DNA from 3 places in the Pantoea sp. SGAir0184 genome. Region 2 is predicted to be linked to each of the others. Evidence: predicted binding sites of a transcription regulator. Region 2 holds the regulator's gene; each other region holds the start of a gene.
What was found. The regulator Fur, encoded in region 2, represses iron uptake genes when iron is present. The targets are predictions, from matches to a motif close to ATAATAATGAGAACNACTATCAA.
Positions count from the first base shown of each region.

Region 1 (3,659 bases), 410 kb from region 2:
GCGCGCTACAGCAAAGATCGCATTCTTGAGCTGTACCTGAACGAGGTGTATCTCGGCCAGGCGGGCAATGACCAAATCCGCGGTTTCCCGCTGGCCAGCCTGTACTACTTTGGCCGCCCGGTGGACGAACTGAGCCTTGATCAGCAGGCGATGCTGGTCGGCATGGTTAAAGGTGCGTCGCTGTACAATCCGTGGCGTAATCCGCAGCTGGCGCTGGAGCGTCGTAACCTGGTGCTGCGTCTGCTGCAACAGCAGAAGGTGATCGACCAGGAGCTGTACGACATGCTGTCGGCGCGGCCGCTTGGTGTCCAGCCGAAAGGTGGGGTGATCACGCCGCAGCCGGCGTTTATGCAGATGGTGCGTAATGAGCTGCAGGCGAAGCTGGGCGATAAGGTCAAAGACCTCTCCGGCGTGAAGATCTTCACCACGCTCGATCCGATTTCGCAGGATGCGGCGGAAAAAGCGGTTGAAGACGGCATTCCCACGCTGAAGAAACAGCGCGGGCTGAAAGATCTGGAAACCGCGATGGTGGTGGTTGACCGCTTCAGCGGTGAAGTGCGCGCCATGGTCGGCGGTGCCGATCCACTGTTCGCCGGCTATAACCGCGCGCTGCAGGCGCGGCGCTCTATCGGTTCACTGGCCAAGCCGGCGACCTATCTGACCGCGCTCAGCCAGCCAAACAGCTATCGCCTCAACAGCTGGATCGCCGACGAGCCGATTGCGCTGAAACAGCCAAACGGGTCGGTGTGGAAGCCGATGAACGACGATCGTCGCTTCAGCGGTAAAGTGATGCTGGTGGATGCGCTGACTAACTCGATGAACGTACCAACCGTTAACCTCGGGATGACGCTGGGACTCGACGCGGTAGTGGATACCTGGACCAAACTGGGCGTGCCAAAAGATCAGCTGCATCCGGTACCGGCCATGCTGCTGGGGGCGCTTAATCTGACGCCGATTGAAGTGGCGCAGGCATTCCAGTCAATTGCCAGCGGCGGTAACCGCGCTGCGCTGTCGGCGGTGCGCTCGGTGATCGCGGAAGATGGCACGGTGCTGTATCAGAGCTTCCCGCAGGCGCAGCGCGTTGAGCCGGCGCAGGCGGCGTATCTGACGCTGTATACCATGCAGCAGGTGGCCGATCACGGTACGGCGCGGGCGCTGGGCGCACGCTTCCCGGGTGCGCATCTGGCGGCGAAAACCGGTACCACCAATGACCTGATCGACAGCTGGTTTGCCGGTATTGATGGCAAAGAAGTGGCGATCACCTGGGTTGGCCGCGACAACAACCAGACTTCGAAGCTGTACGGTGCCAGTGGTGCGATGCAGATCTATCGTCGCTACCTCGACAACCAGGCGCCGATGCCACTGGTCCTGACGCCACCGGAAGATATCACTCAGATGAATATCGATTCGGCCGGTAACTTTGTCTGCGGCAGCGGCAGCAGCACCTGGCGTTCGCTGCCGGTGTGGGCGCTGGATCCGAACGCGCTGTGCCAGCAGCAACAGCAGCAGATTCAGCAGCAGCAGCAAGAGCAGCAACAGCAACAGCAGCAACAGCAACAGCCGCAGGGCGAGCAGAAAGACTCTGACGGCGTCGCGGGCTGGATTAAAGATATGTTTGGCAGTAAATAAGCCATCCGGCACTGCACCGGCTTTATACCTTCAGAGCCTATGCAGTGCCGGCGTTTTACCACCACGTAGCGGTGCCAGATACATGGCGGCGCTCCAGCCTGAGTCTTACCTGTAAGCTGAATTTAACTCCCTCTGGCGCTGCGGCGCCTTTTTCTTTGCCCGCCATTTTTTTAGCCGCGATCATGGATATGTGCGATCCGCTGGCAAACTCACCGCCAGCAGGCATTACATCTTGCGGTGCTTGCCGGGTTTCGCCTAAAATCCGTGCGTCTAATAATCATTCTCGTTTCCATTCGCCTGCATTGTTCTATTTTCATGAGATCCCACTATGAATGCGCGAAACACTTTTCCTTGTTCTCTGCGCGCGGTGACCACCCGTCGACCGCTCGCGTTATTGATTTCCCTGACTCTGGGCACACTCAGCATGCAGGCGCTGGCCGAAGATACCGTGGTGGTGACGGCTGATGGCGGCAGCGGCGTCGCGCAGGAGAGCGCATGGGGACCGTCGCCGACCATCGCCGCTAAACACAGCGCGACCGGCACCAAAACCGATACGCCAATCGAGAAGAATCCGCAGTCGGTATCGGTGGTGACGCAGGAAGAGATGTCAATGCATGCGGTGACCAGCGTCAAAGGTGCGTTCAATTACACGCCAGGCGTGCTGACCGGTAACCGCGGCAGCTCGGACGTTATCGACGCGCTGTCGATTCGCGGCTTCAGCGAAACCAACACCAACCAGTATCTGGATGGCCTGAAGCTGCAGGGTGACAACTACTCCGAATTCGCTATCGATCCTTATTTCCTCGAGCGCGCGGAGCTGCTGCGCGGTCCGGTTTCGGTGCTGTACGGTAAGAGCAACCCGGGCGGTGTGGTGTCACTGGTGAGCAAGCGGCCGACCCAGGAGACGCTGCGTGAAGTCCAGTTCCAGATGGGCACCGACAACCTGTTCTCCACCGGCTTCGATTTTGGCGGCTCACTGGATGATGACGGCGTTTACAGCTATCGCCTGACCGGCCTGGCGCGCAGCGCCGATGCGCAACAGGAGATGAACAAAGAGAAGCGCTATACCCTTGCGCCTTCGTTCAGCTGGCGTCCCGATGCCAATACCCGCTTTGACCTGCTGACCTACTTCCAGAACGAACCGGAAACCGGCTATTACGGCTGGCTGCCGCGTGAAGGCACCGTGGTGGGCATCACCCGGCCGGACGGCAGCAGCTATAAGCTGCCCACCAATTTTGATGAAGGCGAAGACAGCAATAAGATCTCGCGCAACACCAAAATGGTTGGCTACAACTTTGAGCACAGCTTTAACGATACCTGGACGGTGCGCCAGAATCTGCGCTATGCCGAAATGCAGACCGATTATCGCAGTATTTATGGCCGAACTTTTAATCCAGCAACGCTGGAAATCAATAGGATGTATGCTGGTTCGAAAGAGAAACTTAACCAGTTTGCTGTTGATACTCAGGCGCAGGCAAAATTTGCCACTGGCGCTGTTGAACATACTGTTTTAGTTGGTGTTGATTACCAGCGTACCCGAAATGATATTGATGCAATATTTACGGGCGCAACGCCAATAAGCATAGTCAATCCACAGTACGGTAACGATAGTCTGGTTGGTGCACCTTACTTATATCAATATCTGAATAAACAGGAACAGACTGGCTTATACACGCAGGATCAAATGGAGTGGAATAGGTGGGTCCTGACGCTGGGAGGCCGCTATGACTACGCAATGACATCAGCGTTAAATCGTAACGGTGATGTCGAGGATAAGAATCACGATCAGGCATTTACCTGGCGTGGTGGTCTGAACTATGTGTTTGATAATGGTATTGCACCTTATTTCAGTTACAGCGAGTCCTTTATTCCAACGTCCGGAACGACCTCAACCGGTAAGGCTTTCGATCCTTCCCGCGCTAAGCAGTATGAAGCTGGCGTAAAATACGTACCTAAAGATCGGCCAATTGTCATTACTGCTTCGGTTTATCAAATCACCAAGGATAAGAATTTAACTGTCGATCCGTCTA
Region 1 is NZ_CP028050.1:3,408,020-3,411,678, reverse strand. Features, by position in the region: gene mrcB (bifunctional glycosyl transferase/transpeptidase) at 1-1,629, shown strand, start outside; gene fhuA (ferrichrome porin FhuA) at 1,958-3,659, shown strand, end outside.
Region 1: the regulator Fur is predicted to act here: its motif matches at 1,900-1,922, upstream of fhuA (ferrichrome porin FhuA).

Region 2 (3,659 bases):
AGCAGAACATCAGCCGCAGTGAACTGATTGAACAAATGCTGCTGGCGCAGCTCAAACTGGCGTAACGTGCGCAGACCGCACGCTGGAACACAAACTCAGCGCTTTACACATTCCGCGCTTTTCGCCGGTCTGCTATCATTCGCATAACTGTGTCGTCTTCTGACTTACTTTCACAATCAGGATTTAAGAGGTTACTCACTCCATGGCAATCGTAGGCATTTTCTTCGGCAGCGATACCGGCAACACTGAAAACATTGCAAAAATGATCCAGAAACAACTGGGTAAAGATGTCGCCGAAGTGCATGACATTGCTAAGAGCACCAAAGAAGATCTCGAAGCATTCGATATTCTGCTGCTGGGTATTCCGACCTGGTACTACGGTGAAGCCCAGTGCGACTGGGATGACTTCTTCCCGACGCTGGAAGAGATTGATTTCAACGGTAAGCTGGTAGCGCTGTTTGGCTGCGGCGATCAGGAAGATTATGCCGAGTACTTCTGTGACGCGATGGGCACCATTCGCGACATCATTGAGCCAAACGGCGCAGTGATTGTGGGCCACTGGCCAACCGAAGGTTACCACTTCGAAGCCTCTAAAGGTCTGGCAGACGACAAACACTTCCTTGGCCTCGCCATCGATGAAGATCGTCAGCCTGAACTGACTAACGAGCGCGTCGACAAATGGGTTAAGCAGATCTTTGACGAGCTGCAGCTGCAGGCGATCATCGAAGCCTGATGCTTTCCTGTCCGATGTGGGCGCTGGCTCACATCGGGCAATGGAATTACCTATAAAAATAATAGCTACGGTTTTTTAACTTTTTCCCTCAATTCTGTAGAATACCCGCAACGGTCATCTGCTTATTCCTCGGGCATCAGACTGAGACTGCGCGAAAAGGAACATCGATCTGCACGATCCCGCTGAGGTTCACGACATTTCTCCTTACAGCATCCGGGGAATTGTCCGCCGCAGCCGGTTTTCATTTCGCAGGCTGAGCTCTATAATGAGACGCAAATGAGAATGCGCGTTGACCACACATTCAAGGCCTTTGCGCCGTAAGTGACTAGCAAAGTAACAGGACAATATCCGCATGACTGACAACAACTCCGCATTGAAAAAGGCTGGCCTGAAAGTCACGCTGCCCAGACTGAAGATTCTGGAAGTGCTTCAGGGACCCGGACCCGAGTCCCATCATGTCAGTGCGGAAGATTTGTACAAACGCCTGATCGACATGGGCGAAGAGATTGGTCTGGCGACGGTATACCGTGTTCTGAACCAGTTTGACGACGCCGGCATCGTGACGCGTCATAACTTCGAAGGCGGGAAATCCGTGTTCGAACTGACCCAGCAGCATCATCATGATCACCTGATTTGCCTCGACTGCGGCAAAGTGATCGAGTTTAGCGATGAATCTATCGAAACGCGTCAGCGTGAGATTGCGACACGCCACGGTATCAAACTCAGCAACCACAGCCTGTATCTGTACGGCCACTGTGCGCTGGGAGACTGCCGCGAAGACGAGACGCTCCACGATCAGTAATTGAATATGCTATGCAGTATAAAAAAACCGGTGCCAGGCACCGGTTTTTTTATGGCTGCGTTCAGGCGACCAGCGTTTCCTGCAAATAGCGCCAGCGCGGAACCGGCGTGCTGCAGTCCAGCACCGCCAGCGAAATGCGGGTCTGGTTGTTGCCGTTAAGCATTTGCAGTTCGTGATACTGAATGGTCACTTCCTGCTGCTGCTGGGAAATGATGGCATGCTCACTGGTGGCGATTCGCATCCCTTCCCGCTGCCCGTGCAGTTTGCGAAACAGGGTTTCAGTGTCATTGAGATCGAGCTGTTTGCCTTGCGGCGTCACCATTTTGAAGTCGGGATGAAAGTGCGACAGCAGCAGATCCATACTGTCATCGCTGCCTTCGGCCTGATTAAAAATACGTTCGATAAGCTGATGTAAAACCACCACGCTATGTTTGGCTTCCAGAGCGAGACTTGTCATTTTTCTTCCTTCGCTAACCCGCACAGCAACATTTAAGAGCGCATAGCCTACCTGAAAATAACGATTTCACACGGGTAAATTAGTTAATTTTATTAAAGTCAGATTAGTCGTAATCGCGCGTAATTACTGTTTTTTGTCTGGTTCAGCATAATCGATTCCCGTTTGCAGATAACGGGCAATAAAAAAGGGCGATTGCTCGCCCTTTGCTGATCATATCGTGCTATCAAGCAGTAAAATTATTCGCCGATTTTTGCCCAGGTATCACGCAGACCCACGGTGCGGTTGAACACCAGTTTCGACGGCTGCGAGTACACGCTGTCTGCGCAGAAGTAACCTTCGCGCTCAAACTGATACGGTGCCAGCGCGCTGGCGGCACGCAGACCCGGCTCAACGAAGCCCTGTTTGATCTCCAGCGAGTTCGGGTTAATGGTGGTGAGGAAATCCTCGGCCGCGCCCGGGTTTGGCACGCTGAACAGACGATCGTACAGACGGAATTCGGCAGGCAGCGCGTGAATCGCCGATACCCAATGGATAACGCCTTTCACCTTGCGGCCATCGGCCGGATCTTTGCTCAGGGTGTCGACATCGCAGGTAGCGTAGATGCAGGTGATGTTGCCGGCTTCATCTTTCGCCACGCGCTCGGCACGAATGACATAAGCGTTGCGCAGACGAACTTCTTTACCCAGCACCAGACGTTTGTACTGCTTGTTGGCCTCTTCACGGAAGTCGGCGCGATCGATCCACACCTCACGGCTGAACGGCACCTCACGCGTGCCCATCTCCGGCTTGTTCGGATGGTTCGGCATGCTGATGATTTCTTCATGCCCGGCCGGCAGGTTCTCGATCACCACTTTCAGCGGATCCAGCACCGCCATAGCGCGCGGCGCGTTCTCGTTGAGGTCGTCACGAATGCACGACTCCAGCGACGCCATCTCAACAATGTTGTCCTGCTTGGTCACACCAATACGGCGGCAGAATTCGCGGATTGACGCCGCGCTATAGCCACGACGGCGCAGACCGGATACGGTCAGCATGCGCGGATCGTCCCAGCCTTCAACAATCTTCTCGCTCACCAGCTGCGTCAGCTTACGCTTCGACATCACCGCATATTCCAGATTCAGGCGCGAAAACTCGTACTGACGCGGATGCACCGGAATAGTGATGTTATCCAGCACCCAGTCGTAGAGACGACGATTGTCCTGGAACTCCAGCGTACACAGGGAATGGGTGATGCCTTCCAGCGCATCGGAGATGCAGTGGGTAAAGTCGTACATCGGATAGATGCACCACTTGTTGCCAGTCTGGTGGTGTTCGGCAAATTTAATGCGGTACAGCACCGGATCGCGCATCACAATAAAGCTGGATGCCATGTCGATTTTGGCACGCAGACAGGCTTTGCCCTCTTCGAAGCCGCCATCACGCATCTTCTGGAACAGCGCCAGGTTCTCTTCCACACTGCGATCGCGATACGGGCTGTTTTTGCCCGGCGCGGTTAGCGTGCCGCGATATTCACGGATCTGCTCTGGCGACAGCTCATCAACGTAGGCCAGGCCTTTGTTGATCAGCTCAACCGCGTAGTTGAAGAGTTGGTCAAAGTAGTCAGAGGAGTAACGAATGTTGCCGCTCCACTCAAAGCCCAGCCATTGCACATCATTCTTGATCGATTC
Region 2 is NZ_CP028050.1:2,995,350-2,999,008, forward strand. Features, by position in the region: gene ybfE (LexA regulated protein) at 1-65, shown strand, start outside; gene fldA (flavodoxin FldA) at 203-733, shown strand; gene fur (ferric iron uptake transcriptional regulator) at 1,086-1,535, shown strand; gene C1N60_RS14210 (hypothetical protein) at 1,597-1,992, opposite strand; gene glnS (glutamine--tRNA ligase) at 2,229-3,659, opposite strand, start outside.

Region 3 (3,659 bases), 1.8 Mb from region 2:
AGCCGTCGCTCTATTCACGCCTCGATCTGGCGTGGGATGGCACAGGCGAGATCAAGCTGCTGGAGAACAACGCCGATACGCCAACCTCGCTGTACGAAGCGGCGTTTTTCCAGTGGATCTGGCTGGAGGATCAGCTCAACGCCGGCAACCTGCCGCAGGGCAGCGATCAATTCAACAGCCTGCAGGAGCAGTTGATTGAGCGCTTCGCCACGCTGCACCAGCAGCACGGTTTTAACTGGCTGCACTTTGCCTGCTGTCGCGATACGGAAGAGGATCGCGCCACGGTACAGTATCTGCAGGATTGCGCCACTGAAGCCGGTCTGCCAAGTGAATTTCTCTACATTGATGAGATCGGGCTGGGCGAAAAAGGTCAGTTTACCGATCAGCACGATCAGGTGATCAGCAACCTGTTCAAGCTCTATCCGTGGGAATTCATGCTGCGCGAGATGTTTTCGACCAAGCTGGCCGATGCCGGCGTGCGCTGGCTGGAGCCGGCGTGGAAAAGCATTCTCTCCAACAAAGCGCTGTTACCGCTGCTGTGGGAGATGTTCCCCAACCATCCTAACCTGCTGCCCGCCTGGTTTGCCGATGATGCCAGCGCGCCGCAGATGGAAAAATATGTGGTGAAACCGCTGTTTTCCCGCGAAGGTGCCAATATCACCATCGTGGAAAACGGTCAGGAAATCGCGCGCGCCGACGGCCCCTATGGCGAAGAGGGCATGATCGTCCAGCAGTTCTGGCCGCTGCCGAAATTTGGCGACAGCTACACGCTGATTGGCAGCTGGCTGATTGACGATCAGCCTGCCGGTATCGGTCTGCGCGAAGATCGTGCGCTGATCACCCAGGATCTGTCGCGTTTCTATCCGCACACATTTATTGAGTAATGCACGTGCCGCCCGGTCTGCGGGCGGCACAGGTGTCAGCCAACCTGCACTGACAGCATACTGATCGAACCCATCTCCATGCCTTCCACCGGGATGCTCACCGCCTCACCTTCAGCACGCGCGCCGAGAATATACAGCAGCGGCAGATAGTGCTCCGGCGTCGGGTTAGCCAGCTGCGCGCCTTCATGCTGCTGATAATTCACCAGCGGATGCTGCACCGCCTCGCCTTCGTAGTCCAGATTATCGCGCACAAACTGGTTGAAGCTCTCCGCCCACGGATAAGCGCTTTCCGCGCCCTGCCAGCGAATCATGCGCAGGTTATGCACCACGTTGCCACTGGCCACCAGCATCACGCCTTCGTCACGCAGCGCCGCCAGTTTACGTCCCAGCGCAAAATGCCACGCCGCCGGCTGGGTGCCATCAATACTGAGCTGAATCAGCGGAATGTCCGCCTGTGGATACATCTTCGCCAGCACGCCCCACGAGCCGTGATCAAAGCCCCACTGCTGATCGGCCTGCACCGCCACCGGCGCCAGCAGATCGATAACGCGCTGTGCCAGCGCTGGCGAACCTTGCGCCGGATAGCGCACGTCGAACAGCGCCTGCGGGAAGCCACCAAAATCATGGATGGTGCGCGGATTGCTCATCGCCGTCACCGCCGTACCGCGCGTGTACCAGTGCGCCGAGATGGCGAGAATAGCGCGCGGACGCGGCAGGGTTTCGCCCAGCTGCTGCCATACGCGGGTATAGCGGTTGTCTTCTAATACGTTCATCGGGCTGCCGTGGCCGAGAAACAGAGCGGGCATGCGGGTCATTATTCATCCTCTGGCGTCGGGATCGCGTTAATGACTGTCACGATACGCGCTTTCGCCAGGGGAAAAACGCTGATAAGCGTGATGATGTTTATCAGCAAATTTGAACAAGATTTTGCCGACATAACTTTACGCTAAATAACTCGATATTTTATGGGGTTAACTATATTGTAACTGGTAATCATTATCATTAAGGAGCCCATCATGTCAGTACCTTTGCTGCTAACCATCCTGGCTGGCGGTGCCACTTTCGTCGGCGCGATTTTTGGCGTGCTCGGTCAAAAGCCGTCGAACCGCGTACTGGCCTTTGCGCTCGGCTTTGCCGCTGGCATCATGCTGCTGATTTCCCTGATGGAAATGCTGCCCGCCGCGCTGCATGCGGAAGGCATGTCGCCGGTGCTTGGCTACGGCATGTTCATGCTCGGCTTACTGGGTTATTTCGCCATGGATCGCCTGCTACCGCACCAGCATCCGCAGGATCTGATGGCGGTCAATCGCCGCCCCACCAACCTGAAACGTACCGCGATCCTGCTGACGCTCGGTATCAGCCTGCATAACTTTCCCGAAGGCATTGCCACCTTTGTCACCGCCAGCAGCGATATGGAACTGGGGCTGGGCATCGCGCTGGCCGTCGCGATCCACAATATTCCGGAAGGGCTGGCGGTGGCCGGACCGATGTACGCCGCCACCGGCTCGAAAGCCAAAGCGCTGTTCTGGGCCTGCCTGTCCGGCATGGCGGAGATTCTTGGTGGCATCATCGCCTTTCTGCTGCTGGGGCCGGCGGTCTCACCGGTGATGATTGCGGCCATCATGGCGGCGGTGGCGGGCATTATGGTGGCGCTGTCCGTGGATGAACTGATGCCGCTGGCGCGCGAAATCGATCCGCATAACAATCCCAGCTACGGCGTGCTGTGCGGCATGACGGTGATGGGCCTGAGCCTGACGTTGCTGCAAACCAGCGGGGTAGGCTGACGCGAGATTCGTCTCATTTATCACCACTTAGACCTTAACTATCAACGAGTTAGTCTTGTTAAGGCGTAGTCGAGACGGGTCTTGTTAACACCCGACGGCGGGCTCATTACACTCCACGCGACTCTTAGAAAGCAGTGGAGTGTTATGTTAATTCAGGGAGCCATTTTATGCCTGGCGATGAATATCTATCATGAAGCGCGCGGCGAACCGGTAAAGGGGCAGATTGCCGTCGGCACTGTCACCATGAACCGGGCTAACTGGGACGTCAAAGAGATCTGTCCGGTGGTGTACGCACCCAAACAGTTCTCCTGGACGTCTCTGCACAAACATCCCCATCGCCATCCGCCGCAGCATGACAAAAGCTGGCAGCGCGCGCAGCGCCTGGCCCAGCGGATTGTCGAGGGTAAGCTGGCGGATGTGACAAAGGGCGCGACCTTCTTTCATGCGCACAGCGCCAGACCGGCGTGGCGCCACGCCTTCCAGCGTACCGTGGTGATAGGTAATCACGTTTTTTACGCCAGCCGTTAATCATAAAAAAGGCCGGATGCATCACATCCGGCCTTATTTATTTCACGTCGGCTTAGCTGGCCTGACGGGTTTCATGCTGGCGGCGCCAGGCCACCAGGTCTTCAATGGTCACCACCGGCATGGCGTGCTGCTTCGCAAACGCAATCACTTCCGGCGCGTGCGCCATGCTGCCGTCATCATTGGTCAGTTCGCACAGCACACCCGCAGGTTTGAAGCCCGCCAGCGTCACCAGATCGAGCGTCGCTTCGGTGTGGCCGCCGCGCGCCAGCACGCCGCCGTCGCGCGCGCGCAGCGGGAATACGTGGCCGGGACGATTCAGATCGGACGGTTTAGCGTCATCGGCAATCGCCGCGCGGATGGTGGTAATACGGTCGGAGGCCGATACGCCGGTCGTCACGCCGCTGGCCGCTTCAATAGTCACGGTGAAACCGGTGCCGTAAGAGCTGGTGTTGTTCTCTACCAT
Region 3 is NZ_CP028050.1:581,892-585,550, reverse strand. Features, by position in the region: gene C1N60_RS02790 (glutathionylspermidine synthase family protein) at 1-884, shown strand, start outside; gene ygiD (4,5-DOPA-extradiol-dioxygenase) at 920-1,690, opposite strand; gene zupT (zinc transporter ZupT) at 1,901-2,668, shown strand; gene C1N60_RS02775 (cell wall hydrolase) at 2,813-3,196, shown strand; gene ribB (3,4-dihydroxy-2-butanone-4-phosphate synthase) at 3,249-3,659, opposite strand, start outside.
Region 3: the regulator Fur is predicted to act here: its motif matches at 1,865-1,887, upstream of zupT (zinc transporter ZupT).